2 regions of the Azohydromonas lata genome follow, and region 2 is predicted to be linked to the other one. Evidence: riboswitches for the same ligand, from Rfam matches in the RefSeq annotation. Region 2 holds a riboswitch; the other holds the start of a gene.

Region 1 (13,933 bases), on a different contig from region 2:
CGGCTTGCTTGCCCAGCGTTGGGGATTAAAGCGGGCGGGCACAGGCGGTGGCTCGCTCGCAGCGCTCCCCGAACCGTCAAGCCGGCATTCAAGAGCACTGAGGTGCGGCTTTGCGGCTGCCGATTCAGTCCGCAAGGCCGTTTTCCGCGGCGCTCAAAGCAGGCGGCCGACGGCGGGCTGCCGCTTCGCCGTTGGCGAATTTCATCTTGCCGCGGCCCTGGGCGCGGTCCTGCACCCATTCGCCTTCGTACACCTGGCCGTCGGCCCAGGCGAAGCGTCCCTGGCCATGGCGCTGGCCGTCATCCCAGCTGACGGCCAGAGGCCGCGCCCTAGAATTCCGCCCCCGTTTCACCCCGTCTGCGCCGCCGCCATGTCCACCACTTTCCGCATCGCTCCCTCCATCCTGTCCGCCGACTTCGCACGCTTGGGCGAGGAGGTGCGCAACGTGATCGCCGCGGGCGCCGACTGGATTCACTTCGACGTGATGGACAACCATTACGTGCCCAACCTGACGTTCGGCCCCATGGTGTGCCAGGCGCTGCGCCCGCACGCCGTCACGCCTGAAGGCCAGCGCGTGCCCATCGACGTGCACCTCATGGTCCAGCCCGTGGACGCCCTGGCGCAGGCCTTCGCCCGCTCCGGCGCCGACCTGGTGAGCTTCCACCCCGACGCCAGCGCCCACGTGGACCGCACGCTGCAGCTCATCAAGGCCGAGGGCTGCCAGGCCGGGCTGGTGTTCAACCCGGCCACGCCCATCGACGTGCTGGAGTGGGTCATCGACAAGGTGGACCTGGTGCTGGTGATGAGCGTGAACCCGGGCTTCGGCGGCCAGAGCTTCATCGACAGCGCGCTGCGCAAGGTGGAGAAGCTGCGCAAGGTGATCGACGCCAGCGGGCGCGACATCCGGCTGGAAGTGGACGGCGGCATCAAGGTGGACAACATCCGCCGCGTGGCCGATGCCGGTGCCGACACCTTCGTGGCCGGCAGCGCCATCTTCGGCCAGCCCTCCTACAAGGACGTGATCGACGCCATGCGCGCGCAGCTCGCCCGCTGACTGCGTGCGCGCGCAACGAGGAGGCGCAGCCGGGCCGCAGGCACTTGAAATTTCCGCTTGACGCGCCTCACGCGGCGCGGTGACACTGCGACCCGCTCCGGGGTGCAGGGCCTGTTGGCCTTGCTGAGATGGTGAATTCAGCCAAACCCGCGAACTTGAACCGGTTAGTACCGGCGGAAGAAGAGCCCTCCTCCTGTTGTCCGTCCTGCCCAAGGTGGCTGGCCGGGCCCCGGGACGACCTTCGGAGCACCCACTTGCGAAGGAGTCCCGATGAACGCACCCCACGACCTGCCCGGCCTGGCCCAGCGCCTGGGCCTCACGCGCGAGCCGCTGCCGGCCTCCCGCAAGGCCTACGTCACGGGCTCGCGGCCTGACCTGCGCGTGCCCCAGCGCGACATCCAGCTCACCAACGGCGAGCTGGTATCCGTCTACGACACCTCCGGCCCCTACACCGACCCCGAGGCCGACATCGACGTGCGCCGCGGCCTGCCCAGCGTGCGCGCGGGCTGGATCGCAGAGCGCGGCGACAGCGAGGTCTATGCCGGGCGCCAGCGCCAGGCCATGGACGACGGCGGCAAGGCCCGCGACGGCGAGCACATCGCCGCCATCCGCGAGCAGGCCGCCGGGCTGCAGCGCCAGCCGCGCCGCGCCAAGGCCGGCGCCAACGTCTCGCAGATGCACTACGCGCGCCGCGGCATCGTCACGCCGGAGATGGAGTACGTGGCCCTCCGCGAGAACGGCCGCCGCGAGTGGATGGCCGAGTACCTCACGGACGCCGAGCGCGAGCGCCGCCGCCGCGGCAACCCCATGGGCGCTCACATCCCGGACCTGATCACGCCGGAGTTCGTCCGCGACGAGGTGGCCCGCGGCCGCGCCATCATCCCGGCCAACATCAACCACCCCGAGGTGGAGCCGATGGCCATCGGCCGCAACTTCCGCGTGAAGATCAACGCCAACATCGGCAACTCGGCCGTGACCTCCAGCATCGAGGAGGAAGTGGACAAGCTGGTGTGGGCCATCCGCTGGGGCGCGGACAACGTGATGGACCTCTCCACCGGGCGGGACATCCACACCACGCGCGACTGGATCCTGCGCAACTCGCCCGTGCCCATCGGCACGGTGCCCATCTACCAGGCGCTGGAGAAGGTGGGCGGCATCGCCGAGGACCTGACCTGGGAGATCTTCCGCGACACGCTGATCGAGCAGGCCGAGCAGGGCGTGGACTACTTCACCATCCACGCCGGCGTGCGGCTGCCCTTCGTCCCCATGACGGTGAACCGGCGCACGGGCATCGTCTCGCGCGGCGGCTCCATCATGGCCAAGTGGTGCATCGCCCACCACCGCGAGAGCTTCCTGTACGAGCACTTCGAGGACATCTGCGAAATCATGAAGGCCTACGACGTGGCCTTCTCGCTGGGCGACGGCCTGCGCCCGGGCTGCGCCTCGGACGCCAACGACGAGGCCCAGTTCGCCGAGCTGCGCACCTTGGGCGAGCTCACGCAGATCGCCTGGAAGCACGACGTGCAGACCATGATCGAAGGCCCCGGCCATGTGCCCATGCACATGATCCAGGCCAACATGGACGAGCAGCTCAAGCACTGCCACGAGGCGCCGTTCTACACGCTGGGCCCGCTGACCATCGACATCGCCCCGGGCTACGACCACATCGCCTCGGCCATTGGCGCCGCGATGATCGGCTGGATGGGCACGGCCATGCTGTGCTACGTCACGCCCAAGGAGCACCTGGGCCTGCCGGACCGCGAGGATGTCAAGCAGGGGATCATCGCCTACAAGATCGCCGCGCATGCCGCGGACGTGGCCAAGGGCCATCCGGCCGCCCGCGCCCGCGACGACGCCATCTCCAAGGCCCGCTTCGAATTCCGCTGGACCGACCAGTTCAACCTCGGCCTGGACCCGGACACCGCGCGCGAATTCCACGACGAGACGCTGCCCAAGGACGCCTCCAAGGTGGCGCACTTCTGCAGCATGTGCGGGCCGAAGTTCTGCTCCATGAAGATCACGCAGGAAGTGCGCGACTACGCGGCGGCGCAGCAGCAGGCCGACGCGGGCATGGCGCAGAAGTCGGCGGAGTTCAAGGCCGCGGGCGGCGAGCTCTACATCCCCATCGCGAAGGGGTGACGGCCATGGCGGCTCTTTCCATCGGCATTGCCGGGGCGGGGCTGCTGGGCCGGCTGCTGGCGTGGCGGCTCTCGCGGGCCGGACACCGCGTGACGGTGTTCGACCCGGCCGAGGGCCCGGCGCCCAGCTTCGACGGCACGCAGGCCGCCGGCTTCACCGCCGCGGGCATGCTCAGCCCGCTGGCCGAGCTGGACAACGCCACGCCGGCCACGGCCGCCCAGGGCTGGCGCGCCATCGGCCTGTGGCAGGGTGTGGCGCAGGCGCTGGACGCGCCGTCCCTCGTGCGCCGCCGCGGCAGCCTGATGCTGGCGCACCGCAGCGACCTGGGCAGCGCGCAGCGCGTGCTCTCGCGGCTGGAGATCGCCCCGCCGGGCTTTCCCACGCCGAAGGCGCTGCCCTCCGGCAGCCTGGCCGAGCTGGAGCCGGCGCTGCAGGCCTCCCACGCCTGGCTGCTGCCGGACGAGGGCCAGGTGGACAGCGTCGCCATGCTGGAGCAGTTGCACCGGCAGGCGCGCGGCGCCGAGTGGCGCTGGCAGCGGCGCGCGGCGGACGTGTCCAGCGGCCGCATCGCGCTGGAGGGGGGCGAGGTCGAAACCTTCGACCTCGCCATCGACGTGCGCGGTGCCGGCGCGCGGCCGGCGCTGCCGGTGCGCGGCGTGCGTGGCGAGACGGTATGGCTGCGGCTGCCCGCGCACGGGCTCACGCGCCCGGTGCGGCTGCTGCATCCGCGCCACCGCGTCTACCTCGTCCCGCGCACGGCGGATTTGCTCATCCTGGGCGCCAGCGAAGTGGAGAGCGAGGACCGCTCGCCCGTCTCGCTCAAGAGCGCCGTGGAGCTGATGAGCGCCGCCCACAGCGTGATGCCCGCACTGGCCGAGGCGCGCATCGAGCGGCTGGACCGCAACCTGCGCCCGGCGCTGCCGGACAACGAGGCGCGCATCGAGGCCAGCGGTGGGCTGCTGCGCGTCAACGGCCTGTTCCGCCACGGCTGGCTGCTCGCGCCCGCGCTGGTGGAGGACGCGCTGGCGGCGGCTTGCCTGCCGGTGCCGGCGCTGGAGGCCGCGGCATGAGCAGCGAGGCCACCACCTCCCGCATCGAGATCCAGCTCGACGGCGCCCCGCACCACGTCGCCCCCTGCACGCTGGCCGAGTTGATCGCGCAACTCGGTCACGCGCCGGAGGGCGTGGGCACGGCGCTCAACGGCCGGTTCGTCCCGCGCACCCAGCGCGAACGGCCGCTGCAAAGCGGCGACGCGGTGCTGCTGTTCAAACCCATCGTCGGCGGCTGAGCCTTCCCGGCCGGCCGCCGTTTACTTTCCCTGCACGCCAGGAGTCGTCATGTTTTCCCACGACGCCACTTCCTCTCCGACCCCCGACGGCGACGCGCTGCGCATAGGCGACGCGGTGCTGCAAAGCCGCTTCTTCCTGGGCAGCGCGGGCTACCCCTCGCCGCAGGTGCTGCACGACGCGCTGCGCGCCTCGCGCACGCAGGTGGTGACGGTGGGCCTCAAGCGCACGCTGCACGCCGCGGGCGACAACGGCTTCATCCAACTGCTGCAGCAGGCCATGCGCGCCAACGGCGCGCGGCTGCTGCCCAACACCGCCGGCTGCCGCAGCGCGCGCGAGGCGGTGCAGCTCTCTCACATGGCGCGCGAGGTCTACGGCACGCCCTGGGTCAAGCTGGAAGTCACGGGTGACGACCACACGCTGCAGCCCGACCCCTTCGAGCTGCTCTCGGCCGCCACCGAGCTGGTGAAGGAAGGCTTCACGGTCTTCCCCTACTGCACGGACGACCTCGTGCTCTGCCGCCGGCTGTTGGACGCCGGCTGCGCGGTGCTCATGCCCTGGGGAGCGCCCATAGGCTCGGGGCAGGGCCTGCTGAACCCCTTTGCGCTGCGCACGCTGCGCGAGCGGCTGCCGGACGCCGTCTTGATCGTCGATGCCGGCATAGGCGCGCCCTCGCACGCCGCGCAGGCCCTGGAGCTGGGTTTCGACGCCGTGCTGCTGAACTCCGCCGTGGCCCAGGCGCGCGACCCCGTGCGTATGGCCGGCGCCTTCCGCGACGCGGTGCAGGCCGGGCGCGACGCCTGGCGGGCCGGCGTGATGGCCAAGCAGGACTTCGCCGTGCCCAGCACCCCCGTGGGCAGCGAGCCGGTGCTGCTGGGATGAGCGCGGACGCATCCCCGGCGCGTCCCGTCGTCTGGAGCATCGCCGGCAGCGACAGCGGCGGCGGCGCGGGTTTAACCGCCGACCAGCGCATGGCCGACGCGTTCGGCCTGCACCTCTGCCCGGTGGTGGCCTGTGTCACGGCGCAAAGCTCGGTGGCGGTCACAAGGGTGGAGCCGCTGCCGGCCGAGCTGATCGAGGCCCAGTTGCTGGCGCTGGAAGGCGACATGCCGCCGGCCGCCATCAAGACCGGGCTGCTGGGCGGCGCGGCCCAGGTGGAGGTGGTGGCGCGCTGGGTGGACCGGCTGCGCGCGCGCGGCCCCGTCGCGCTGGTGGTGGACCCGGTGCTGCGCTCCAGCACGGGCGCGGGCTTCGCCGACGCGGCCACGCTGCGCGCCTACCGCGAGCTGCTGCTGCCGCGCGCCACGGCCCTCACGCCCAACCGGCGCGAGGCCGTCGCGCTGCTGGGCGACGGCGACGACCAGGCCGCCGCCGCGGCGCCCGCGCTTGGGCGCGCGCTGCGGGACGGTTTCAACGTGCGCAGCGTCTGCATCACCGGCGGCGACAGCCTGCAGGACGGCGCGCTGGCCCTGGACTGGCTTGCCACGCCCAACGCCCAGGGCTGGCTGGCGCTGCCCCGGTTGAGCACTCGCCACACCCACGGCACGGGCTGCAGCTTCGCCACGGCGCTGGCCTGTGCGCTGGCGCTGGGTTTCGTGGAGGCCGACGCCGCGGTGCTGGCCAAGATGGCCACCACGCAGGCGCTGCGCCACGGCGCGGCGGCCGGGCAGGGCGCCGGGCCGGTGCGGGCGCAACCTGGTTTCGGCCTGGACCGCTCGCTGCTGCCGCGCTTGAGCTGGGGCGAGGCGGCGGAGTTTGGCGCCTTGGCGGCGGCCGCTGACGCGCCGCGGCGCCTGGACCTCTACGGCATCGTGGACAGCGCCGCGCTGGCGCGCCGCACGCTGGACGCGGGCGTGCGCACGCTGCAGTTGCGCATCAAGACCCCGGCCGCGCCGGACGCGGCCTGGCAGGCGTGGCTGGCCGACGAGATGCGCGACACCATCGCCGCCTGCCGGGAGGCGGGGGCGGAGCTCTTCGTCAACGACCACTGGCAGCTCGCGCGCGAGCTGGGCGCCGAGGGCGTGCACCTGGGCCAGGAAGATTTATCAGCGCTGGGCGACGAGGGCCGGCGCGCGCTGCGGGCCAGCGGGTTGCGCCTGGGCATCAGCACGCACAGCCTGTGGGAGCTGTGCCGGGCCGCGACGCTGTCGCCCCGCTACCTGGCCTGCGGCCCGGTGTGGCCCACGCTGACCAAGGCCATGCCCTGGCGCCCGCAGGGTCTGGACAACCTGGCCTGGTGGTGTGCCATGGCGCCCGCGCCCGTGGTGGCCATCGGCGGGATGCTGGAAGCCGCGCAGTTCGAAGTGGCCGCGCGCTGCGGGGCCGACGGCCTGTGCGCCGTGCGCGTGCTGGGCGCCGAGCCCGCGCGCGCGGTGCCGGGGCTGGAAGGGGCGATCAGGCAGGGCCGGGAGGCCGCGCCGCTGTCGCCGCCCGCGTTGCCGCACGCAAGCCTCGCGCGCGAGGGCTGAAGCGAAGCGGCGGCCGGGTGGGCCTCACCCGGCCGCTACCCGGACGTCTCCAAGCCCGCCCAGGACCACCCCTGGGCACAGGGCTTGCCGGATATGGGCTCCCAAAGCTGGTGTTGCGATGAGCCCTTCAAATCCCTCTTCTCCCGATCCCGAGCTGCCGGTGACCTTGCCGGTGGTGCGGGAAGAGCTGCACGTCGGAACGCGGACCGAGGAGGTCGGCGCGCTGCGCGTGCGCGTGCTCACGGAAGAGCACGGTGAGCTGCTGGAGCAGCCGCTGGTGCAGGAGAGCGTGGTCGTGGAACGCGTGCCCATGGGCGTGCCGGTCGCGCAGCCGCGCGAGCCGTGGCACGAGGGCGAGGTTCTGGTGGTGCCGGTCTACGAAGAAGTGATCGAGCGCCGCCTGGTCCTCAAGGAGGAAATCCGCCTGCACCGCCAGCGCACGAGCACGCCGCACACCCAGGAGGTGTTGTTGCGGCGACAGCGTGCGGTGGTGGAGCGCCGCCAGGCCGACGGCTCTTGGGCCGAGGTCGACCACGGCTGACCCAGGCTCAGCGCAACCCCTGCTGCAACCGTCCGCGGGCCCGGCCCGCTTTGAGAGAGATAAAAGGAGTCCGAAAATGAGACAGACCGTCGTTGGCGTATTCGATTCGGATGCCGAGGCCCAGCGCGCAGCGCAAGCCCTGGCCAACACCGGCATCGACCCGGCCTGCGTGCACGTCACGCACGGCACCGACAGCGCCGTGGCCGACAGCTCGCTCAGCAGCACGCCGGCCACCACGCACCACGAAACCGGCGTGATGGGCCGGGTGCGCAATTTCTTCGCCGACCTGTTCGGCCCCGATGACGAGCGCGAGGTGGGCCACTACGCCGAAGCCATGCGCCGCGGCGCCGCCGTGGTGAAGGTGGACGTGGAGGACGACATGCGCCTGGACGAGGTGCGCGACGCGCTGCAGAGCGCGGGCGCGGTGGACATCGACGAGCGCGTCGAGTCCTGGCGCACCGAGGGCTGGAGCGACGACAGCCTCTCCACGCCCAGCACGGCAGCCTCCTCGCTCAACACCACGCTGGACGACGACCTGCGCACCCGCGGGACGACCGCCACCGGCACCACCAGCCTGCGCGCCGCGGGCGACACCGAGGACGTGATCCCCGTGGTGCGCGAGGACCTGCAGGTCGGCAAGCGCGCGGTGAGCACGGGCGGCGTGCGCGTGTACGCCCGCACGGTGGAAACGCCGGTCAACGAGACGGTGCAACTGCGCGAGGAGCATGCGCAGGTGGAACGCCGCCCGGTGGACCGCCCGGCCACGGCCGCGGACTTGGCTGACCTGAAGGACCGCACCATCGAAGTGGTGGAAACCGCCGAGCAGGCCGTGGTGCAGAAGACCGCGCGCGTGGTGGAAGAGGTGCGTGTGGGCAAGACGGTGGAGCAGCGCACGGAGCAGGTGCGCGACACGCTGCGCAGCACGGAAGTGGAGGTCGAGCACATCCCGGGCAGCACGGCCACGAGCGCCTTCGACAGCGACTACTACCGCAACGACTGGCAGAGCAACTACGCCGCGGCCGGCGGTACCTACGACGACTACGAGCCCGCCTACCGCTACGGCCACTCGCTGCGCAGCGACCCGCGCTACGCCGACCGCAACTGGGACGACATCGAGACCACCGCGCGCAGCGACTGGGACACGCGTTATCCCGGCGGCACCTGGGACCGCATGAAGTCCGCCGTGCGCCGCGGCTGGGAGCGCACCAAGGACGCGGTGACGCCGGACAGCACGGCGCCGCGCCAGCTCTCCGCTTTCGATGACGGCTACTACCGCCGCGACTGGCAGACCAACTACAGCAGCCTGGGCGGCCGCTACGAGGACTACGAGCCCGCCTACCGCTACGGCTACGGCCTGCGCGACGACCCGCGCTACGCGGGCCGCGACTGGAGCGCCATCGAGCCCGACATCCGCCGCGACTACGAGACGCGCTATCCCGGCGGGACGTGGGAACGCATGAAGGCCGCGGTGCGCCGCGGTTGGGACCGCGTGACGTCGTAAGCGCGCCGCGTCTCAAGGAAGGCGCCGGGTTGCCCAGTGGGGCGCCCGGGCCTTTTCCAGGCTTTCGATGCCTGCAGCCCGGCCTTCGCGCCGGGCTTTTCGTTGGTCCTCGGGTTGGAACAACAGGCCGCAGCCCAAGGCCTTTGCGGCCAAGCGGCAAGCAGCGAACGGCTACATTGCGCCCCGTTTGCAGCAGCCCTGGACTCTTGCCGTGACCTCTTTGCGTTTGGACGCCGCCATCATCGACCTCGACGGGACCATGGTGGACACGCTGGGCGACTTCGTCGTCGCCCTGAACCTCATGCTGGCCGACCTGGCCCTGCCCGCGGTGGAGCGCGGCTTCGTCGAGCAGACGATTGGCAAGGGCTCGGAACACCTCATCCGCCGCACCCTGGCCCACGCGGGCGGCGCGCCGGAGCGCTTCCATGACGCCTTCGAGCGCTACCAGCACCACTACCTGGCCATCAACGGCCGCCATGCCGAGGTTTATCCCGGGGTGGTGGAGGGTTTGCGGCAATTGCAGGCAGCGGGCTTGAAGCTGGCCTGCCTGACCAACAAGCCCGGCGCCTTCGCCCGCCCGCTGCTGGCGGCCAAGGGGCTGGACGGGTTCTTCTCGCTGGTCTTCGGCGGCGACGCCTTCGCGGCCAAGAAGCCGGACCCGCTGCCGCTGCTCAAGACCTGCGAAGCCCTGGGCACGCAGCCGGCGCGCACGCTCATGGTGGGCGACTCCAGCAACGACGCCGAGGCCGCCCACGCCGCGGGCTGCGTGCTGGCGCTGGTGAGCTACGGCTACAACCACGGCCAGCCGGTGCGCGCGGTGCGCGCCCACGCGCACGTGGACCGGCTGGACGCGCTGGACCTCTCCGCGCTCCTCCTGAAACCCTGATCCGGCGGGGGCTTCAACCCCGCCCAACCCCGCCAGTCAGGCTTGCGCTGCGCGCGCCTGCTAGACTGGAGCAATCATGTTTTTGGCGCGCAAATTCACGAAGGGGTCGTTCGACCGGGGAGCCTGGCCCTGGCGACGCTGGTCCGTCTCTTCCTGACTTTGCCGCCGGGTGCGTCGTGATGACGCGCCCATGGCGCCTGCCCCAGCCGGCCGCCTTCGCCTAGACACCGCAGGCGGCCCTGAACCACCGACCTTACGGGCCGCCCGCCGCGGGCGCCCGCCGGGCCTGGAGGGCCCGCACCGTGATCACTGAACTCGAATTCAAGAGCCTCGCCGCCGAAGGTTTCAACCGCATTCCGCTCATCGCGGAAGCTTTTGCTGATCTCGAAACGCCGCTGTCGCTGTACCTGAAACTTGCCGGAGGCCGTCCGCACAGCTTCCTGCTGGAATCGGTCGTCGGCGGCGAGCGCTTCGGCCGCTACTCCTTCATCGGCCTGCCCGCCCGCACGCTGCTGCGCGCCACGGGGCAGAAGACCGAAATCGTCACCGACGGCCAGGTCGTCGAGACGCATGAAGGCAACCCGCTGGACTTCATCGCCGCCTACCAGCAGCGCTTCAAGCCGGCGCTGCGCCCGGGCCTGCCGCGCTTTTGCGGCGGGCTGGCGGGCTACTTCGGCTACGACGCCGTGCGCTTCATGGAGTCCAAGCTCGCGCGCACGGTGAAGGAGGGCGGCATCGGCACGCCCGACATCCTGCTGCTGCAGACCGAAGAGATCGCCGTGATCGACAACCTGTCGGGGCGGCTGTACCTCATCGTGTGGGCCGACCCGTCGCAGCCGGAAGCGTTCTTCCGCGCCAAGAAGCGGCTGACCGAGCTGGCGGACCAACTGCGCTACAGCGTCAGCGCCCCCTCGGTGAAGCGCGGGCAGTCGCACGCGGTGGAGCGCGAGTTCGCCAAGGCCGACTTCGAGGCCGCCGTGCTGCGCTGCAAGGAGTACATCGCCGCGGGCGACTGCATGCAGGTCGTCCTGGGCCAGCGCCTGAAGAAGCGCTATACGGAAAGCCCGCTGTCGCTGTACCGCGCGCTGCGCTCGCTCAACCCGTCGCCCTACATGTACTTCTACGACTTGGGCGACTTCCAGATCGTGGGCTCGTCGCCTGAAATCCTGGTGCGCCACGAGCACGTGGCCGAGGGCGAGAAGGTGACGATCCGCCCGCTGGCCGGCACCCGGCCGCGCGGCGCCACGCCGGAGAAGGACGCCGCCAACGAGAAGGAGCTGCTGGCCGACCCCAAGGAGCGCGCCGAGCACCTCATGCTCATCGACCTGGCGCGCAACGACATCGGCCGCATCGCCAAGACCGGCAGCGTCAAGGTGACGGAAGCCTTTGCCGTGGAGCGCTACTCGCACGTGATGCACATCGTCTCCAACGTGGAAGGGCTGCTGAAGCCGGGCACCAACAACCTGGACGTGCTGCGCGCCACCTTCCCGGCGGGCACGCTCTCGGGCGCGCCCAAGATCCGCGCCATGGAAATCATCGACGAGCTGGAGCCCGTGCAGCGTGGCATCTACGGCGGCGCCTGCGGCTACCTGAGCTTCGCGGGCGACATGGACGTGGCCATCGCCATCCGCACCGGCATCGTCAAGGACCAGGTGCTGTACGTGCAGGCCGCCGCCGGCGTGGTGGCCGACTCGGTGCCTGAGCTGGAATGGAAGGAAACCGAGGTCAAGGCGCGGGCCGTGCTGCGCGCCGCCGAGCTCGTTGAAGAAGGCTTCTGAGGGAGACCGCCATGCTGCTGATGATCGACAACTACGACTCCTTCACCTTCAACCTCGTGCAGTACTTCGGCGAGTTGGGCGAGGAAGTGCGCGTGTTCCGCAATGACGAGATCACGCTGGAAGGCATCAATGAGCTGAAACCCGACCAGCTCATCCTGTCGCCCGGGCCGTGCTCGCCCAACGAGGCGGGCATCTGCGTGCCCTCCATCAGGCACTTCGCGGGCAAGCTGCCCATCCTGGGCGTGTGCCTGGGGCACCAGAGCATTGGGGCGGCGCTGGGCGGCAACATCATCCGCGCCAAGGTGCAGATGCACGGCAAGGTGAGCACCATCCACACCGACCAGGCGGGCGTCTACGCCGGGCTGCCGCAGGACTTCGACGTGGTGCGCTACCACTCGCTGGCCATCGAGCGCGAGACCCTGCCGGCGGAACTGCTCGTCACCTCCCAGACCGACGACGGCGAGATCATGGGCGTGCGCCACCGCGACCTCGCCGGCACGCGCGCGCCGCTGGAAGGGGTGCAGTTCCACCCGGAATCCATCCTCTCCGAGCATGGCCACGCCATGCTGCGCAACTTCATCGAGATGAGCCGCGCATGAGCACCGTCAGCTACGGCAGCGCGCAGGCTGCGGCGCCGGTGGGCGCACCGGACGTGGTGGACCTGCGCAGCGACACCGTCACCCGCCCCACGGCCCCCATGCGCGCGGCCATGGCCGCGGCGACCGTGGGCGACGACGTGTTCGGCGACGACCCCACGGTCAACGCGCTGCAGGCGCGCGTGGCGGCGCTGCTGGGCAAGGAGGAGGCGCTCTTCATGGCCAGCGGCACGCAGAGCAACCTGTGCGCGCTGCTGTCGCACTGCGGCCGGGGCGACGAGTACATCGCCGGCAACCTGGCGCACTGCTACCGCTACGAGGGCGGCGGCGGGGCGGTGTTGGGCGGCATTCAGCCCCAGCCGCTGCCGCAGCAGGCCGACGGCACGCTGCTGGTCGCCGACATCGCCGCGGCCATCAAGCCCGACGACGAGCACTTCGCGCGCAGCCGCCTGCTGTGTCTGGAAAACACCTGGAACGGCAACGTGCTGCCGGCGGCCTTCGTCGAAGAGGCCACGGCGCTGGCGCACGGGCGCGGCCTGTCCACGCACCTGGACGGCGCGCGCTTCTTCAACGCGGCGGTGGCCTCCGGCGTGGCGCCGCGGGAGCTGGCGCGGCACTTCGACTCGGTCTCCGTCTGCTTCAGCAAGGGCCTCGGTGCGCCGGTGGGCTCCATGCTGGTGGGCTCGCGGGAGCTGATCAAGCGCGCGCGGCGCGTGCGCAAGATGGTGGGCGGCGGCATGCGGCAGGTCGGCGTGCTGGCCGCGGCGGTGGACCACGCGCTCACCCACCACGTGGAGCGGCTGGCCGACGACCACGCCCTGGCCGCGCGGCTGGCGCACGGGCTCTCCGGCCTGCCGGGGCTGCGGGTGAAGATGCCGCAGACCAACATCGTGTTCGTGGACGTGGAAGGCGGCCGCGGCGAGGCGCTGCTGGAGCACCTGCGCTCGCGCGGCGTGCTGGCCACGGGGCTGATCGGCCTGCGCTTCGTCACCCACCTCGACGTGGACGCGGCCGGCGTGGACCGCGCAATTGCCGCCGCGCGCGAGTTCTGCGAACGCACCTGACGGCACACAACAACTGACTTCCTGGAGGCTGGCCCATGCCCATCACCGACACCGAGGCGCTGACCCGCGTCATCGAGCACCGCGAGATCTTCCACGACGAGATGCTGGCCCTCATGCGCCGCATCATGAGCGGCGAGATGAGCGCGCCCATGATGGCCGCGCTGCTCACCGGCCTGCGCGTGAAGAAGGAAACCATTGGCGAGATCACCGCCGCGGCGCAGGTGATGCGCGAGTTCTCCACCAAGGTGCCGGTGGCCAACCGCGAGCACCTGGTGGACATCGTGGGCACGGGCGGCGACGGGGCGCACACCTTCAACATCTCCACCTGCACCATGTTCGTGGTCGCGGCGGCGGGCGGCCGGGTCTCCAAGCACGGCGGTCGCAGCGTCTCCAGCAAGAGCGGCAGCGCCGACGTGCTCGAAGCCCTGGGCGTGCGTCTGGACCTGGCGCCGGCGCAGATCTCGCGCTGCATCGAGCAGGTCGGCATCGGCTTCATGTTCGCGCCGAACCACCACCCGGCCATGAAGAACGTGGCGCCGGTGCGCCGGGAGTTGGGCGTTCGCACCATCTTCAACATCCTTGGGCCGCTGACCAACCCGGCCGACGCGCCCAACATCCTC
Region 2 (13,933 bases):
AAAGAACTTTTCTGTAGTTCTTGAATATAAGAGTGCAACTTACAGTCACGACCCAGCGTGAGGTATTGACTTCGCGCAATCCAAACAAATAGCGGGAAACACGGATGGACTTGGTGGCGGTGTTGGGCGGCCTGGGCGTGGGGCTGATCGTCGGCCTCACGGGCGTGGGCGGCGGCTCGCTCATGACGCCATTGCTCATCGGCGTGTTCAAGCTCAACCCGGCCGTGGCCATCGGCACGGACCTGTGGTTTGCCGCCATCACCAAGTCCGGCGGCTCGCTCGCGCACTGGCGCATGGGCCACGTGGACAAGCAAATCCTGCTGCGGCTGCTCACCGGCAGCGTGCCGGCGGCCATCGCCACCATCGTGCTGATGCACTTTACCGGCATCACCAAGGGCTGGGCCAGCACGCTGACCTTCTCGCTGGGCATCGCGCTGCTGCTCACGGCCGTGACCGTGGCCTACCGCAAGGTGTGGCTGCAGGTGGGCCTGAAGCTGGAGAAGTGGCTGCCCGAAACCGTCAAGCCCACGCTCACCGTGGCCGCCGGCGCGCTGCTGGGCGTGCTGGTGTCGCTGAGCTCCATCGGCGCCGGCGCCATAGGCGCGACGCTGATCCTGCTCCTGTATCCTCGCGTCCCCACGCAACGGCTGGTCGGCACCGACATCGCCCACGCCGTTCCGTTGACGCTGGTGGCCGGCATAGGCCACGCCTCGCTCGGACACGTCGAGTGGGGCCTGCTGGCCAGCCTGCTGGTCGGCTCCCTGCCGGGCATCTGGTTCGGCGCCAAGCTCACCCGCGCCCTGCCCGACAAACTGGTGCGCGCACTGCTGTGCGTGTCGCTGGTGACCGCCGGACTGAAAGTGATTAACTGACATGTACAAGTACACCGACTTCGACCGCCAGTTCGTGCGCGCCCGCGCCGCGCAGTTCCGCGACCAGCTCGAGCGCAACCTGCGCGGCGAGCTTGGCGACGACGAATTCCGCCCCCTGCGCCTTCAGAACGGCTGGTACATCCAGCGCCACGCCCCCATGCTGCGCGTGGCCGTGCCCTACGGCGAATTGAGCAGCCGCCAGCTGCGCCAGCTCGCCCGCATCGCCCGCGAGTACGACCGCGACTACGGCCACTTCACCACGCGCCAGAACCTGCAATACAACTGGATTCCGCTGCACCAGTCGGCCGACGTGATGGAGCTGCTGGCCGAAGTGGACATGCACGGCATCCAGACCAGCGGCAATTGCATCCGCAACATCACCAGCGACGCGCTGGCCGGCATCGCCCCGGACGAGGCCGTGGACCCGCGCCCCTACGCCGAGGTGCTGCGCCAGTGGAGCACGCTGCACCCCGAGTTCGCCTTCCTGCCGCGCAAGTTCAAGATCGCCATCACCGGCGCCGCCGAAGACCGCGCCGCCATCCAGTGGCATGACATCGGCCTGCACCTGGTGAAGAACGAGGCCGGCGAAGTCGGCTTCAAGGTCTTCGTGGGCGGCGGCATGGGCCGCACGCCGGTGGTGGGCGTGGAGATCAACGCCTTCGTGCCCTGGCAGCAGATCCTCGTCTACATCGAGGCCATCGTGCGCGTCTACAACCGCTACGGCCGCCGTGACAACCTCTACAAGGCCCGCATCAAGATCCTGGTGAAGGCCGAAGGCCAGAAGTTCTTCGACGCCGTCAACGCCGAGTTCCGCCAGATCCTGGAAAGCGACGCCGAAGGCGCCGCGCACCTGATCCCGCTGCGCGAGCTGGAGCGCGTCTCGGCCCACTTCACGCTGCCCGCCGGCGTGCGCCCCGCCCCCAGCGGCTTCCAGCCCGCGCGCCACGGCGACCAGCAGCAGGCCTTCACCCGCTGGCTGGAGCGCAACGTGCACGGCCACAAGGTCAGCGGCTACCGCGCCGTGACGCTGTCGCTCAAGCGCCTGGGCCTGCCCCCCGGCGACGCCACCTCGAACCAGATGGAAGCGGCCGCCACCATGGCCGACCGCTACTCGCTGGGCGAGCTGCGCGTGACGCACGACCAGAACCTGCTGCTGCCCTGGGTGCGCGAGGCCGACCTCTACGCCGTGTGGCACGCCGCCAAGGACGCGGGCTTCGCCTCGCCCAACATCGGCCTGCTCACCGACATGATCGCCTGCCCGGGCGGCGACTTCTGCGCCCTGGCCAACGCACGCTCGCTGCCCATCGCCGAGGCCATCACCGAGCGCTTCCAGGACCTCGACGAGCTCTGGGACATCGGCGACATCGACCTGCACATGTCCGGCTGCATCAACTCCTGCGGCCACCACCACAGCGGCCACATCGGCATCCTCGGCGTGGACAAGGACGGCAGCGAGTGGTACCAGGTCACGCTGGGCGGCTCCGACGGCTCCACGCTGTCGGGCAAGACCCAGGCCGGCAAGGTCATCGGCCCGTCCTTCGCGGCCGACGAGGTGGCCGACGTCATCGAAGCCGTCATCGACACCTACCGCGCCGAGCGCGCCGAAGGCGAGCGCTTCGTCGACACCGTGCGCCGCGTGGGGCTGTCCCCATTCAAGACCGCCGCCGACGCCGTGCGCACCGCCACCGCCGTGCGCGAAGCGCAGCCCGCCTGATAGACCCCTGCCCAGAAGAAACGAGTTTCAAGCCATGAAGTTCATCGACCCCCATCAGGACCGCTGGCAGCAGGTGAGCGGCGAGGACGGCCCGCAGGTGCACCCCAGCCCCGCCCCGCACCGGCTCCTGACGCTGGAGCAGTGGCACGCCGTGCGCGGCGAGTGGCCGCAGGGCGTGGCCGTGGGCGTGATGCTGCCCAACGACGCCGACGTCGAAGCCCTGGCCGAGGACCTGCCCCGCCTGTCGCTGGTGGCGCTCACGTTCCCCAAGTGGGTGGACGGCCGCGCCTACTCGCAAGCCCGGCTGCTGCGCGTGCGCTACGGCTTCAAGGGCGAGATCCGCGCCACCGGCGAAGTGCTGGTGGACATGATGCAGTTGCTGCAGCGCACCGGCTTTGACGCCGTGGTGCTGCGCGCCGACCAGAAGCTGGAGTCCGCGCGCCGCGCGCTGGGCTTCTTCGGCGGCCACTACCAGGGCGACACGGTGCATCCGCAACCGGTCTTCGCCCGCCACGACCCGCAGCCTTACTCACGGAGCTGATACCGCCATGAGCGCCATCGAACTCAACGCCCGCCCAAGCGCCGACTTCGACAACAAGGTCGCGCGCGCCCTGGACCTGCTGCGCGACGCCGCCGAGCGCTTTGCCGGCCGCGTCGTCCTGGCCAACAGCCTCGGCGCCGAGGACATGGTCCTGACGGACCTCATCGCCCGCCACCAGTTGCCCATCGCCCTGGGCACGCTGGACACCGGCGTGCTCCACGCCGAGACGCTGGCCGTGCTGCCGCTCATCAAGGCGCGCTACGGCATCGAGGTGGAGGTCTACCGCCCGGTGCAGGAAGCGGTCATCGAGTTCGTCGCCCGCAACGGCGAGCGCGCCATGTACGAGAGCGTGCCGCTGCGCAAGGGCTGCTGCGGCGTGCGCAAGCTCGAGCCGCTGTCGCGCATGCTGGCCAGCCGCGATGCCTGGGTCACCGGCATGCGCCGCGAGCAGTCCGACAACCGCGGCGCGGTGCCCTTCGAGGACCAGGACGACAAGGGTCGAATCAAGTTCAACCCGCTGGCCGACTGGACCTGGGGCGACGTGTGGCACTACATCAAGCTGCACGACGTGCCCTACAACGCGCTGCACGACCAGTTCTTTCCCAGCATCGGCTGCGCGCCCTGCACGCGCGCCATTTCGTTGGGCGAGCCCTTCCGCGCCGGCCGCTGGTGGTGGGAGGACGAGTCGGCCAAGGAATGCGGCCTGCACGTCAAGCAAAGCGCCTTGCCGGCCTGAAGGAAAGCTGAAGTCAAGATGGGCCGCGTGGTCTTCATCGGCGCCGGCCCCGGGGCGGCGGACCTCATTACCGTGCGCGGCGCGCAACGGCTGGCCGCGGCACAGGTGGTGCTGTTCGACGCGCTCACCGATCCGGCGCTGCGCGAGCTCGCACCGCACGCGCAGTGGCTGGACGTGGGCAAGCGCGGCTACCGCGACAGCATGGGCCAGGCGCGCATCAACGCGCTGCTGGTGGAGCAGGCGCAACAGCACGCCCTCGTGGCGCGGCTCAAGGGCGGCGACCCCAGCATCTTTGGACGGCTGGAAGAGGAGCTGCTGGCGCTGCAGGCCACCGGCATCGAGTGCGAGGTCGTCCCCGGCGTCACGGCGGCCCTGGCCGCCGCCGCCGCCACGCAGCGCCCGCTCACGCGCCGCGGACGCGGGCGCAACGTGAGCCTGAGCACGGCCATGACGCGCGCGGGCACGCTGCGCGCCAGCCGCAGCGCCGACACGGAAGTGTTCTACATGGCCGGCCACGCACTGCCGGAGCTGTCGCACCGCCTGCTGGCCGCCGGCTGGCCGGCCACCGAGCACGTGAGCGTGGTCTCGGCCGCCGGCACCGCCGGGCAGCGCACCAGCCTGCACAGCGTCCAGACCCTGGGCGAAGCCGCCGCGCAGCACGCGGGGCGGCCCACGGTGGTCATCGTGGGCGCCGGCGCCGGCACTTTGGATGCCGCGGAGGCCACGACCGAGAGCCCGCTTGATGTATCTCAGGTTTCAGTGGAAACCCCCAGGGCTTAAAATCACTGTTTTTCGTCTATCGCCACGGCCGACCACTGGGCCCCACGCGATCAACCCCACTACTCAAAAGTCATGACCCACGTCGTCACCGAATCGTGCATCCGCTGCAAGTACACCGACTGCGTCGATGTCTGCCCCGTGGACTGCTTCCGGGAAGGCCCCAACTTTCTGACGATCGATCCTGACGAGTGCATCGATTGCGCGGTCTGCATCCCCGAGTGCCCGGTCAACGCCATCCTCCCCGAAGAGGACGTGCCCGCCGACCAGCAGCAGTTCATCGCCCTGAACGCCGAGCTGTCCAAGAAATGGCCCAGCATCACCAAGCGCAAGGAAGCGCTGCCTGATGCCGAGGAGTGGAAGAACCGCACGGGCAAGCTGCCGGAACTGAAGAAGTAATCCAGACGACCATGGAATCGCAAGTGAACCAAGAAGCCGCCGTGGCGGCGCAAGCGCAGGGCGTGATCGAGACCGACGCCATCATCGTCGGCGCCGGCCCCTGCGGCCTGTTCCAGGTCTTCGAGCTGGGCCTGCTGGAGATCAAGTGCCACATCATTGACTCGCTGGCTTACCCCGGCGGCCAGTGCATCGAGCTCTATCCCGACAAGCCCATCTACGACATCCCGGCCGTGCCCATGTGCACCGGCAAGGAGCTCACCGACAACCTGCTCAAGCAGATCGAGCCCTTCGGCGCGACCTTCCACCTGGGCCAGGAAGTCACCCGCGTGGAAAAGCAGGAAGACGGCCGCTTCTTCGTCGAGACGAGCAAGGGCACGCAGTTCCTGACCAAGACGGTGTTCATCGCCGGCGGCGTGGGCTCCTTCCAGCCGCGCATGCTCAAGGTCGAGGGCCTGGACGCGTTCAACGACAAGCAGGTCTTCTACCGCGTCAAGAACCCCGCCCAATTCGCCGGCAAGAACCTGGTGATCGTGGGCGGCGGCGACTCCGCGCTGGACTGGTCGCTGAACTTCGCGCAGGAAGGCCCCAACAAGGCCGAGAGCGTCATCCTGATCCACCGCCGCGACGGCTTCCGCGCCGCGCCCGCCTCGGTGGCCAAGATGAAGGAGCTGTGCGACGAGTACGAAATGCAGTTCATCGTCGGCCAGATCACGGGCATCGACACCAGCGCTGACGGGCAGACCCTCACCGGCGTGAAGGTCACGGGCGGCGACGGCGTCACCCGCGTGGTGCCCATGGACATGCTGCTGGTCTTCTTCGGCCTGTCGCCCAAGCTCGGCCCCATCGCCGACTGGGGCCTGGCCCTGGAGCGCAAGCAAATCGTCGTGGACACCGAGAAGTTCCAGACCAACGTGCCCGGCATCTTCGCCGTCGGCGACGTCAACACCTACCCCGGCAAGAAGAAGCTCATCCTGTCGGGCTTCCACGAAGCCGCGCTGGCCGCCTTCGGCGCCGTTCCCTACATCTTCCCCGAGAAGAAGGTGCACCTGCAGTACACCACCACCAGCCCCAAGCTGCACAAGGTGCTGGGCGTGGAAACGCCGGTGTTCGACTGAGCACGCCGAGCCGGGTCTGACCCGCCCGTCTCCAGGAAAGGCCCGCCCAGCGGGCCTTTTTCTTTATCGGGGGCGGGGCCGGACGTGGCCGCCAAGCCACAGGCGTTGGAGCGCGGGCGCGGATAATTCACGCTTTCCGCTGGGGGTGCCGGACACGCTGTGTCCGGCTGAGAGAGTCCCCTTGAACCTGATTGAGATCATCCTCGCGCAGGGAAGCACCGGTGGCCGCACGTCTTGCGCGGCAGCCGCGCTCACCTGTCGCGGCACTGCAGTACCTGCCATGGCCCACCGCACCCACCCGCGCGCCCTGTTCGCGCCCGCCCCCCTGGCCGCCGCGGCCGCCCTCGCCCTGTCGCTGCCGGCAGCGGCCCAGCAGGCCGCCGTGCCCGCCGCCCCGGCGGTTGATGCCGCAACCGCTGCCGCAGACACGGCGCCGGCCACGACCACCACCATCACCGTCACCGGCCGCACCCCGGCGCCCGCCGTCAGCGGCTTCGGCGAGCAGCCGCTGTCGTCCACGCCCATCAGCGCCCGCGTGCTCGGCGAACGCCAGCTCCAGGACGGCGGCGCGCGCCAGGTAGCCGACCTTGTGCGCTTCGATGCCGGCCTCACCGATGCCTACAACGCCGAGGGCTACTGGGGCAACGTGAGCATGCGCGGCTACGCGCTGGACCCCCGCTTCAACCACCGCCGCGACGGCCTGCCCATCAGCGGCGAGACCGCTATCGCCCTGGACAACAAGGCCGGCGTCGAATTGTTCAAGGGCACCAGCGGCATACAGGCCGGCGCCAGCGCCCCGGGCGGCCTGCTGAACTACACCGTCAAGCGCCCGGACCGCACCGTGCGCAGCGCCACCCTGGGCTGGCGCGAAAACGGCACCGTGGGCGCGGCGGTGGACCTGTCGCAGCGCTTCGGCGAGGACGAGCGCTACGGCCTGCGCCTGAACGCCGCCGCCGAGCGGTTGCGCCCGCAAACCCGCGACCTGCACGGCGAACGCCAGCTCCTGGCCCTGGCCGGCGACGTGAAACTCACCCGCGACACGCTGCTGGAGGCCGAGGTGGAGCACAACCGGCAGTCGCAGCCCAGCGTGCCGGGCTTCAGCCTGCGCGGCGATACCGTACCCAACGCCCACGACATCGATCCGCGCACCAACCTCAACAACCAGCGCTGGTCGCAGCCCGTGGTCTTCGACGCCAATACGGCGTCGCTGCGCCTGACGCAGCGGCTCGAAGGCAATTGGAAGCTCTCCGCCCACGCCATGACGCAGCGCCTGCGTACTGACGACCGGCTGGCCTTCCCCTTCGGTTGCAGCGCCGAAAACCATTACGACCGCTACTGCTCGAACGGCAGCTTCGACTTCTACGACTACCGCAGCGACAACGAGCGCCGCCGCAGCGACGCGCTGAACCTGCAGGCTCAGGGCGAAACTCAGACCGGCACCCTCACGCATGCGCTGACCGCTGGCGTGCTGTTCACGCGATTCGAGAACCGCATCCCCAAACAAGCCTTCAACTTCCTCGACCTTTCCGGCCAGGACGACGGCTCCGTGCAAGCCGACCCCAAGCCGGAGCTGACCACCGACACCGTCAGCCGCAAGGAAAAAACCACCGAGTTCTACCTGCGCGACAAGCTGCGCTTGGACGAGCGCAACCAGTTCTGGCTGGGCCTGCGCCACACCCGCATCCAGCGCGACAGCCACAGCAGCGACGGCAGCGCGCTCCCACCCTACGAGCAAAGCTTCAACACCCCCTGGGTGGCCTTCAGCCACACGGTCAACGAAGGCCTGACGGCCTACGCCAGCTTCGGCCACGGCATCGAGTCGCGCACCGTGCCTTTCGTCCCAACCTACTCCAACCCCGGCTACGTGCTGCCTGCCCAGCGCAGCCGACAAGCCGAGCTGGGCTTCAAGGGCAACAACGGCCAGGGCTTGCAGTGGAACGTGGCGGCTTTCGACATCGAGCAGCCCTACGCCCGCGACACCGGCACCAGCTTCACCATTAAAGGACGCCAGCACCACCGCGGCCTGGAGGCCTCGGCCGAGCAGCGCGCGGGCGCTTGGCAGCTCGCGGCCAGCGCCATGGCGCTGCGCGCCCGCATCGAAGACAACGACCTGGACGGCAACCGCCCGCCCAACGTCCCCGCCTTCAGCCTGCGCCTGATGGCCGGCCACGACGTGGCCGCCCTGCCCGGACTCAACCTGCAGAGCTGGCTGGTGCACGAAGGCCAGCGCACCGTGCTGCCTACCGACGACAGCCCGCGCATAGGCGGCTGGACCCGCGTGGACCTGGGCGCGCGCTACGTGCAGCGCACCGACAGCACGACGCTGACTTGGCGCGCCGGCGTGGACAACGTCTTCAACCGCCGCGCCTGGCGCGAGTCGCCCACGCTGAGCAACCACGTCTATCTCTACCCGTTGGCGCCGCGCACCTTCCGCGTGTCGCTGCAGGCGGACTTCTGACCCGAGCCGCATCGGCAGCCAAAACACAATCCCCCGCCCAGGCGCCTACCGCCCGTCTCAAGGGCGGGGCATAACCCGTTTTCGTTACAAAACCATTCTTCGAGGGATCACCATGACTTTTCGCCACGCCCTGACCTGCGCCCTGGGCGCCGCCGCCCTGGCCGGCTCGGCCCAATCGGCTTGGGCCGACAACGCCGCCAAGACCATTCCCTTCAAGGCCACGGCCACCATCACCGAGTGGCTGGACCCCACGCCCACCAACCCCTGCGCGGGCGAGGCGCCGGCCTACGGCGCCGCAGCCACCGGCACCAGCTCCGGCACGGGCCTGGGCTCGGCCATCGGCGTCTTCAGCTTCTCGGCGCAGGACTGCGTGGTCTCCACCAGCCCCTACTTCCTGCCGCCCTACGCCTTCAACAGCCGCCAGTTCATGATCACCACGGCCAGCGGCGACCAGCTCATCGGCCGCTACCAGGGCACCAGCCAGCCCATGAACGGCGGGCCACTGGTCATGAGCGGCACCTTCACCATCACCTCGGGTTCCGGCCGCTTCGCCTACGCCACGGGCAGCGGCACGCTGGAAGTCGTCGAAGACATCAGCACCATGCCGGCCAAGGGCTTCCTGACGCTCAACGGCCGCATCTCGCAGCCCAGGCACTGAGGCTGACGGCGGCGCAGCCGCCTCAGCGCGCCGCGCCGCGCACCACCAGGCTCACGCCCAGCGCCGTGAGCGCCATGCCCGCCAGCACCGTGGGCCCAAGCGGCTCGCGGAACAGCAGCCAAGCCAGGAGCGCGGTGCACGGCGGCACCAGGTACATCAGGCTGGTCACGCGCGTGGCCGCGCCGCGCTGGATCAGCAGGTACAGCAGCGAGCTGGCGCCCAGCGTCAGCGCCAGCACCGACCAGGCCAGTGCGCCTATCAGCTCCGGATGCCATTGCATGCCCGTGGGCTCCAGCAGCGCCAGCGGCAGCGACACGGCCAAGGCCGCGCTCAACTGCACCAGGCTGGCCGTGCGCACGTCGCACGGCTTCACGAAGCGTTTCTGGTACAGCGTGCCTACCGTGATGCACAGCAGCGCGCCCAGGCACAGCAAGAAGTTGAAGGGCGTGATCTCCCCGCTGCCCAGCTTGCGCCACACCACCAGCAGCAGGCCCAGCAGCCCAAGCAGCAAACCCAACCACTGGCGGGCACTGGCACGCGCCTCCTGGCCGCTGGCCGACACCCACAGCGCCGTCAGCACCGGCTGCAGGCCCACGATCAGCGCCACCGTGCCGGCCGGCGCCCCGGCCTTCACCGCGGCCCACACGCCGCCCAGGTAACCCGCGTGCATGAGCACGCCCGTGGCGGCCAGGTGCAGCACCTGCGCGCCATTGCGCGGAAAAGCCGGCCGCGTGGCCGCGATCCACAAGCCGAAAGCCAGCACCGAGAGCGCATAGCGCCAGCTGAGAAAGGTGAGCGGCGGCGCATGCGGCATGCCGTAGCGCGCCACGATGAAGCCGGTGCTCCAGATGAGCACGAACACCGCGGGCATGGCGCGCACCAGCGTCGCGCCGGGCACTGCCGGGGCCGAAGCGGTCAACGCGCGCGGGCGCGAATTTCGGGCAGCGCCTTCTGCAGGTAATACACCATGGACCAGATGGTCAGCACCGCGGCCAGCCAGATCAGGCCCGTGCCCCAGAGGTGCGTATCGACCACGCCCAACAGCCGCCCGTCATAGAGCAGGAAGGGAATGGCCACCATCTGCACCGTGGTCTTGAGCTTGCCCACCATGTGCACGGCCACGCTGCGGGAGGCGCCGATCTGCGCCATCCACTCGCGCAGCGCCGAGATGGCGATCTCGCGACCGATGATGACCAGCGCCACCAGCGCGTCCACCCGGTCCAGTTGCACCAGGATGAGCAGCGAGGCGCAAACGAGGAACTTGTCCGCCACCGGGTCCAGGAAGGCGCCGAAGGAAGACGTTTGATTGAGCCGCCGCGCCAGCCAGCCATCGGCCCAATCGGTGAGCGCGAACACGATGAACAGCACCGTGGCCACCAGGTTTTGCGTCGCGTGCTGCATGGGCAGCTCGTACACCGCCACGATCAGCGGTATGGCCACGATGCGGGCCCAGGTCAGCAGGGTGGGCAGGTTGAAAAACATCCCGGCATTGTGCCTGCTGCGCAAGGGCTCGCCGGCCGTCCGAGACCCGGGCTCTTCGGACGGCCGCGCGCTCATGGGTACACCCTCGCGCTGCGCGCGGTCCCGCCGAGCGGGACGGAGCGTCCCCTTCGCAGCGGCCGGGCGGGGGCGCTCATTGATCCAGCGTCCGCGGCTTGAAGTGCCTGTCGTCGTTGAACAGGAACACTTCGCTGAATTTCCACGGCCGCGGCAGGTGCGACACGTCGCCAAAGGGCGCGGCGCGGTTCACGGCGTCAATGGCCAGCTGCACCGTGTCCTTGGCCTGGTGCGGCACGCGCTGCACGTTGATCCTGCGCACGCTGCCGTCGCGGTTGAGCTCGATCTCCAGCACCGGAATGGCCAGCAGCGGCTCAGGCACGTCGCCCATGTAGGACATGCTCGGGTTAGCCGCCACCAGCCGCGTGGCGGCCTGGATGCGATAGGACGTCCAGTCGCCCGCCTGCGCCGGTTTGGGCAGGGCGGCCACCGCGCGCGCCGTCGAGGGCTCCAGCGACGGCGAGGTCGCAGGCTGCGCGGACGAGGCCGTCGAATCCGGCAGCGGCTTGGTCAGGGTGCAGGCGCCCAATCCCAGGGCGGTCGCGATCAGGGCCCACCAGCGCAGTGGGCGCGGGGCTTCAGTGGAGCGCACGGTAAATCTCCTCCGCCAGGTCTCTCGATATGCCTTCGACGCTGGCGAGCTCGTCGACGGCGGCTTGGGCCACGCCGCGCACACCGCCGAAGCGCTGCAGCAGCCGGGCCCGCTTCTTTGGGCCGACGCCCGGGATGTCCTCCAGCCGGCTGCCGCCGGTGCGCACACTCGCGCGCTTGGCCCGCATGCCGGTGATGGCAAAACGGTGCGCCTCGTCGCGGATCTGCGCCACCAGCATGAGCGCGGCGGAATCGGCCCCCAGGTACACCTTGGGCCGGCCGTCGGCAAACACCAGCTCTTCCAGGCCGACCTTGCGCCCCTCGCCCTTCTCGACGCCGGCGATGAGCGACAGGTCCAGCCCCAATTCCTCGAACACCTCGCGCGCCATGCTCACCTGGCCGCGGCCGCCGTCCACCAGCACCACGTCAGGCATGCGCGCCGTGCCGGCGGCCACGCCCTCGGCCAGCTTGCCGTAGCGGCGCGTGAGCACCTGCCGCATGGCGGCGTAGTCGTCGCCGGGCGTGATGCCGGTGATGTTGAACCGGCGGTACTGGGCGCTTTGCATCTGGTGGTTCTCGAACACCACACAGCTGGCCTGCGTGGCTTCGCCAGCGGTATGGCTGATGTCGAAACACTCGATGCGCAAGGTATCCAGATCCTGCACCTCAAGGCCCAGCGCCTCGGCCAGCGCCAGGGTGCGCGCCTTCTGCGAGCCTTCCTGCGCCAGCAGCCGCGCCAGCGCCAGCTCGGCGCCGGTCTGCGCCATCTGCAGCCACACGCGGCGCTGCTCGCGCGGCTGGTGCTGCGCGCTGACCTTGAAGCCGGCGTGCACGGACAGCGCCTCCATCAGCGCCGCGTCCACCGGATGGCTCACCACCAGCGAGGGCGGCACGGCGCTGTCCAGGTAGTGCTGGGCGATGAAGGCCTCCAGCACGCGCACCTCCGGCGGCACGGGCGCGGCGACGTCGTCGCCCTCGTCTTCCGCCGCCCCGAGGACGGCACCCTCCTCCACGTGCGTCGGGAAGTGCGCGCGGTCGCCCAGGTGGCGCCCGCCGCGCACCATGGCCAGGTTCACGCAGGCGCGGCCGCCCTGCACCTTCACGGCCAGCACGTCCACGTCCTTGCCGGCGGACGAGGCGCTGTTCTCCTCCACCGATTGCTGCTGCAGCACGCGCGACAGGGCCTGGATCTGGTTGCGCAGCTCGGCCGCCTTCTCGTACTCGAAGGCCTCGGCGTGCTCCATCATCCGCCGCTGCAACTGGTCCAGCAGCTCCTGCTGCTCGCCGCGCAGGAAGCGCTCGGCGTTGTGCACGTCGCTCGTGTAGTCGGCGTCGCTGATGAGGCCTACGCAGGGCGCCGTGCAGCGCCGGATCTGGTAGAGCAGGCAAGGCCGGCTGCGGTTGGCAAAGACGGTGTCCTCGCAGGTGCGCAACCTGAAAACCTTCTGCAGCAGCTGGATGGACTCCTTCACCGCCCAAGCGCTCGGGTAGGGGCCGAAGTAGTGGTGCTTCTTGTCCACCGCGCCGCGGTAGTACGCCATGCGCGGGAAGCGGTGCGAGACGAGCTGCAGGTACGGATAGCTCTTGTCGTCGCGGAACAGGATGTTGAACCGCGGGTTGAGCGCCTTGATGAGGTTGTTTTCCAGCAGCAGCGCTTCGGCCTCGGTGCGCACCACCGTGGTCTCCATGCGCGCGATGCGGTTGACCATCACGCCGATGCGCGTGCCGCCGTGGTCCTTCTGGAAATAGCTGGAGACGCGCCGCTTGAGGTTCTTGGCCTTGCCGACGTAGAGCACGGCGCCGTGCGCATCGAAGTAGCGGTAGACGCCGGGCAGCGCGGGCAACTGCGCCACTTCGGCCAGCAGCGCGGCGCGGCCCGCGGCAGCGGCTGATTCGGCATGTGCAACTTCCTCGGCGGCGGCCAGCACGGCCGCGGCAGCGTCTTCGGGAGATAAGGACTGGGTCATGGAGGGCGTGATTCTGACGCTTCGGATAATCGCGCCATGTTGTGGGACCTGTTCTGCCGTGTGATCGACAACCACGGTGACCTCGGTGTGGCCTGGCGACTGGCCACGGATTTATCGGCTCGCGGCGAGCGCGCGCGGCTGTGGGTGGACGACGCCTCGGCCCTGGCCTGGATGGCGCCGCAAGGCGACGCCCGCGTGCAGGTGCTGCCCTGGCGCGACGAAGGCGATTTTCCGCAGCCCGGCGAAGTCGTCGTGGAGCTGTTCGGCTGCGACCCGCCGCCCGGCTTCGTCGCGCGCATGGCCGCCAGCCCCAAGCCGCCCGCGTGGATCAACCTCGAATACCTCAGCGCCGAGCGCTACGTGGAGCGCTCGCACGGCCTGCAGTCGCCGCAGTTCTCCGGCCCCGGCGCGGGCCTGGTGAAGTTCTTCTTCTACCCGGGCTTCACCCCCGCCACCGGCGGCCTGCTGCGCGAGCGCGACGTGCAAGCACGCCGCGCCGCCTTCGACCGTGCCACCTGGCTGGCCGCCCAAGGCGCCGGCTGGCAGCC

Evidence for each region. Region 2 has a riboswitch for thiamine pyrophosphate ahead of SM757_RS26890 (TonB-dependent siderophore receptor). Riboswitches for the same ligand answer to the same signal wherever they lie in the genome.
Region 1: linked by a shared signal. The riboswitch ahead of thiC (phosphomethylpyrimidine synthase ThiC) and the one ahead of SM757_RS26890 (TonB-dependent siderophore receptor) in region 2 are both predicted to bind thiamine pyrophosphate.

Annotation. Positions count from the first base shown of each region.
Region 1 is NZ_JAXOJX010000036.1:64,604-78,536, reverse strand. It holds gene SM757_RS35595 (hypothetical protein) at 125-352, opposite strand; gene rpe (ribulose-phosphate 3-epimerase) at 371-1,054, shown strand; TPP riboswitch at 1,143-1,253, shown strand; gene thiC (phosphomethylpyrimidine synthase ThiC) at 1,325-3,193, shown strand; gene SM757_RS20490 (FAD-dependent oxidoreductase) at 3,199-4,263, shown strand; gene thiS (sulfur carrier protein ThiS) at 4,260-4,481, shown strand; gene SM757_RS20480 (thiazole synthase) at 4,531-5,361, shown strand; gene SM757_RS20475 (bifunctional hydroxymethylpyrimidine kinase/phosphomethylpyrimidine kinase) at 5,358-6,947, shown strand; gene SM757_RS20470 (DUF2382 domain-containing protein) at 7,066-7,488, shown strand; gene SM757_RS20465 (YsnF/AvaK domain-containing protein) at 7,565-8,989, shown strand; gene gph (phosphoglycolate phosphatase) at 9,249-9,875, shown strand; gene trpE (anthranilate synthase component I) at 10,178-11,653, shown strand; gene SM757_RS20450 (anthranilate synthase component II) at 11,665-12,252, shown strand; gene ltaE (low-specificity L-threonine aldolase) at 12,249-13,313, shown strand; gene trpD (anthranilate phosphoribosyltransferase) at 13,349-13,933, shown strand, end outside.
Region 2 is NZ_JAXOJX010000062.1:18,153-32,085, forward strand. It holds gene SM757_RS26855 (sulfite exporter TauE/SafE family protein) at 105-872, shown strand; gene SM757_RS26860 (nitrite/sulfite reductase) at 874-2,586, shown strand; gene SM757_RS26865 (DUF934 domain-containing protein) at 2,621-3,127, shown strand; gene SM757_RS26870 (phosphoadenylyl-sulfate reductase) at 3,135-3,863, shown strand; gene cobA (uroporphyrinogen-III C-methyltransferase) at 3,882-4,643, shown strand; gene fdxA (ferredoxin FdxA) at 4,716-5,039, shown strand; gene SM757_RS26885 (NAD(P)/FAD-dependent oxidoreductase) at 5,051-6,154, shown strand; TPP riboswitch at 6,286-6,385, shown strand; gene SM757_RS26890 (TonB-dependent siderophore receptor) at 6,435-8,612, shown strand; gene SM757_RS26895 (hypothetical protein) at 8,725-9,270, shown strand; gene SM757_RS26900 (DMT family transporter) at 9,293-10,141, opposite strand; gene pgsA (CDP-diacylglycerol--glycerol-3-phosphate 3-phosphatidyltransferase) at 10,186-10,752, opposite strand; gene SM757_RS26910 (hypothetical protein) at 10,904-11,419, opposite strand; gene uvrC (excinuclease ABC subunit UvrC) at 11,406-13,385, opposite strand; gene earP (elongation factor P maturation arginine rhamnosyltransferase EarP) at 13,422-13,933, shown strand, end outside.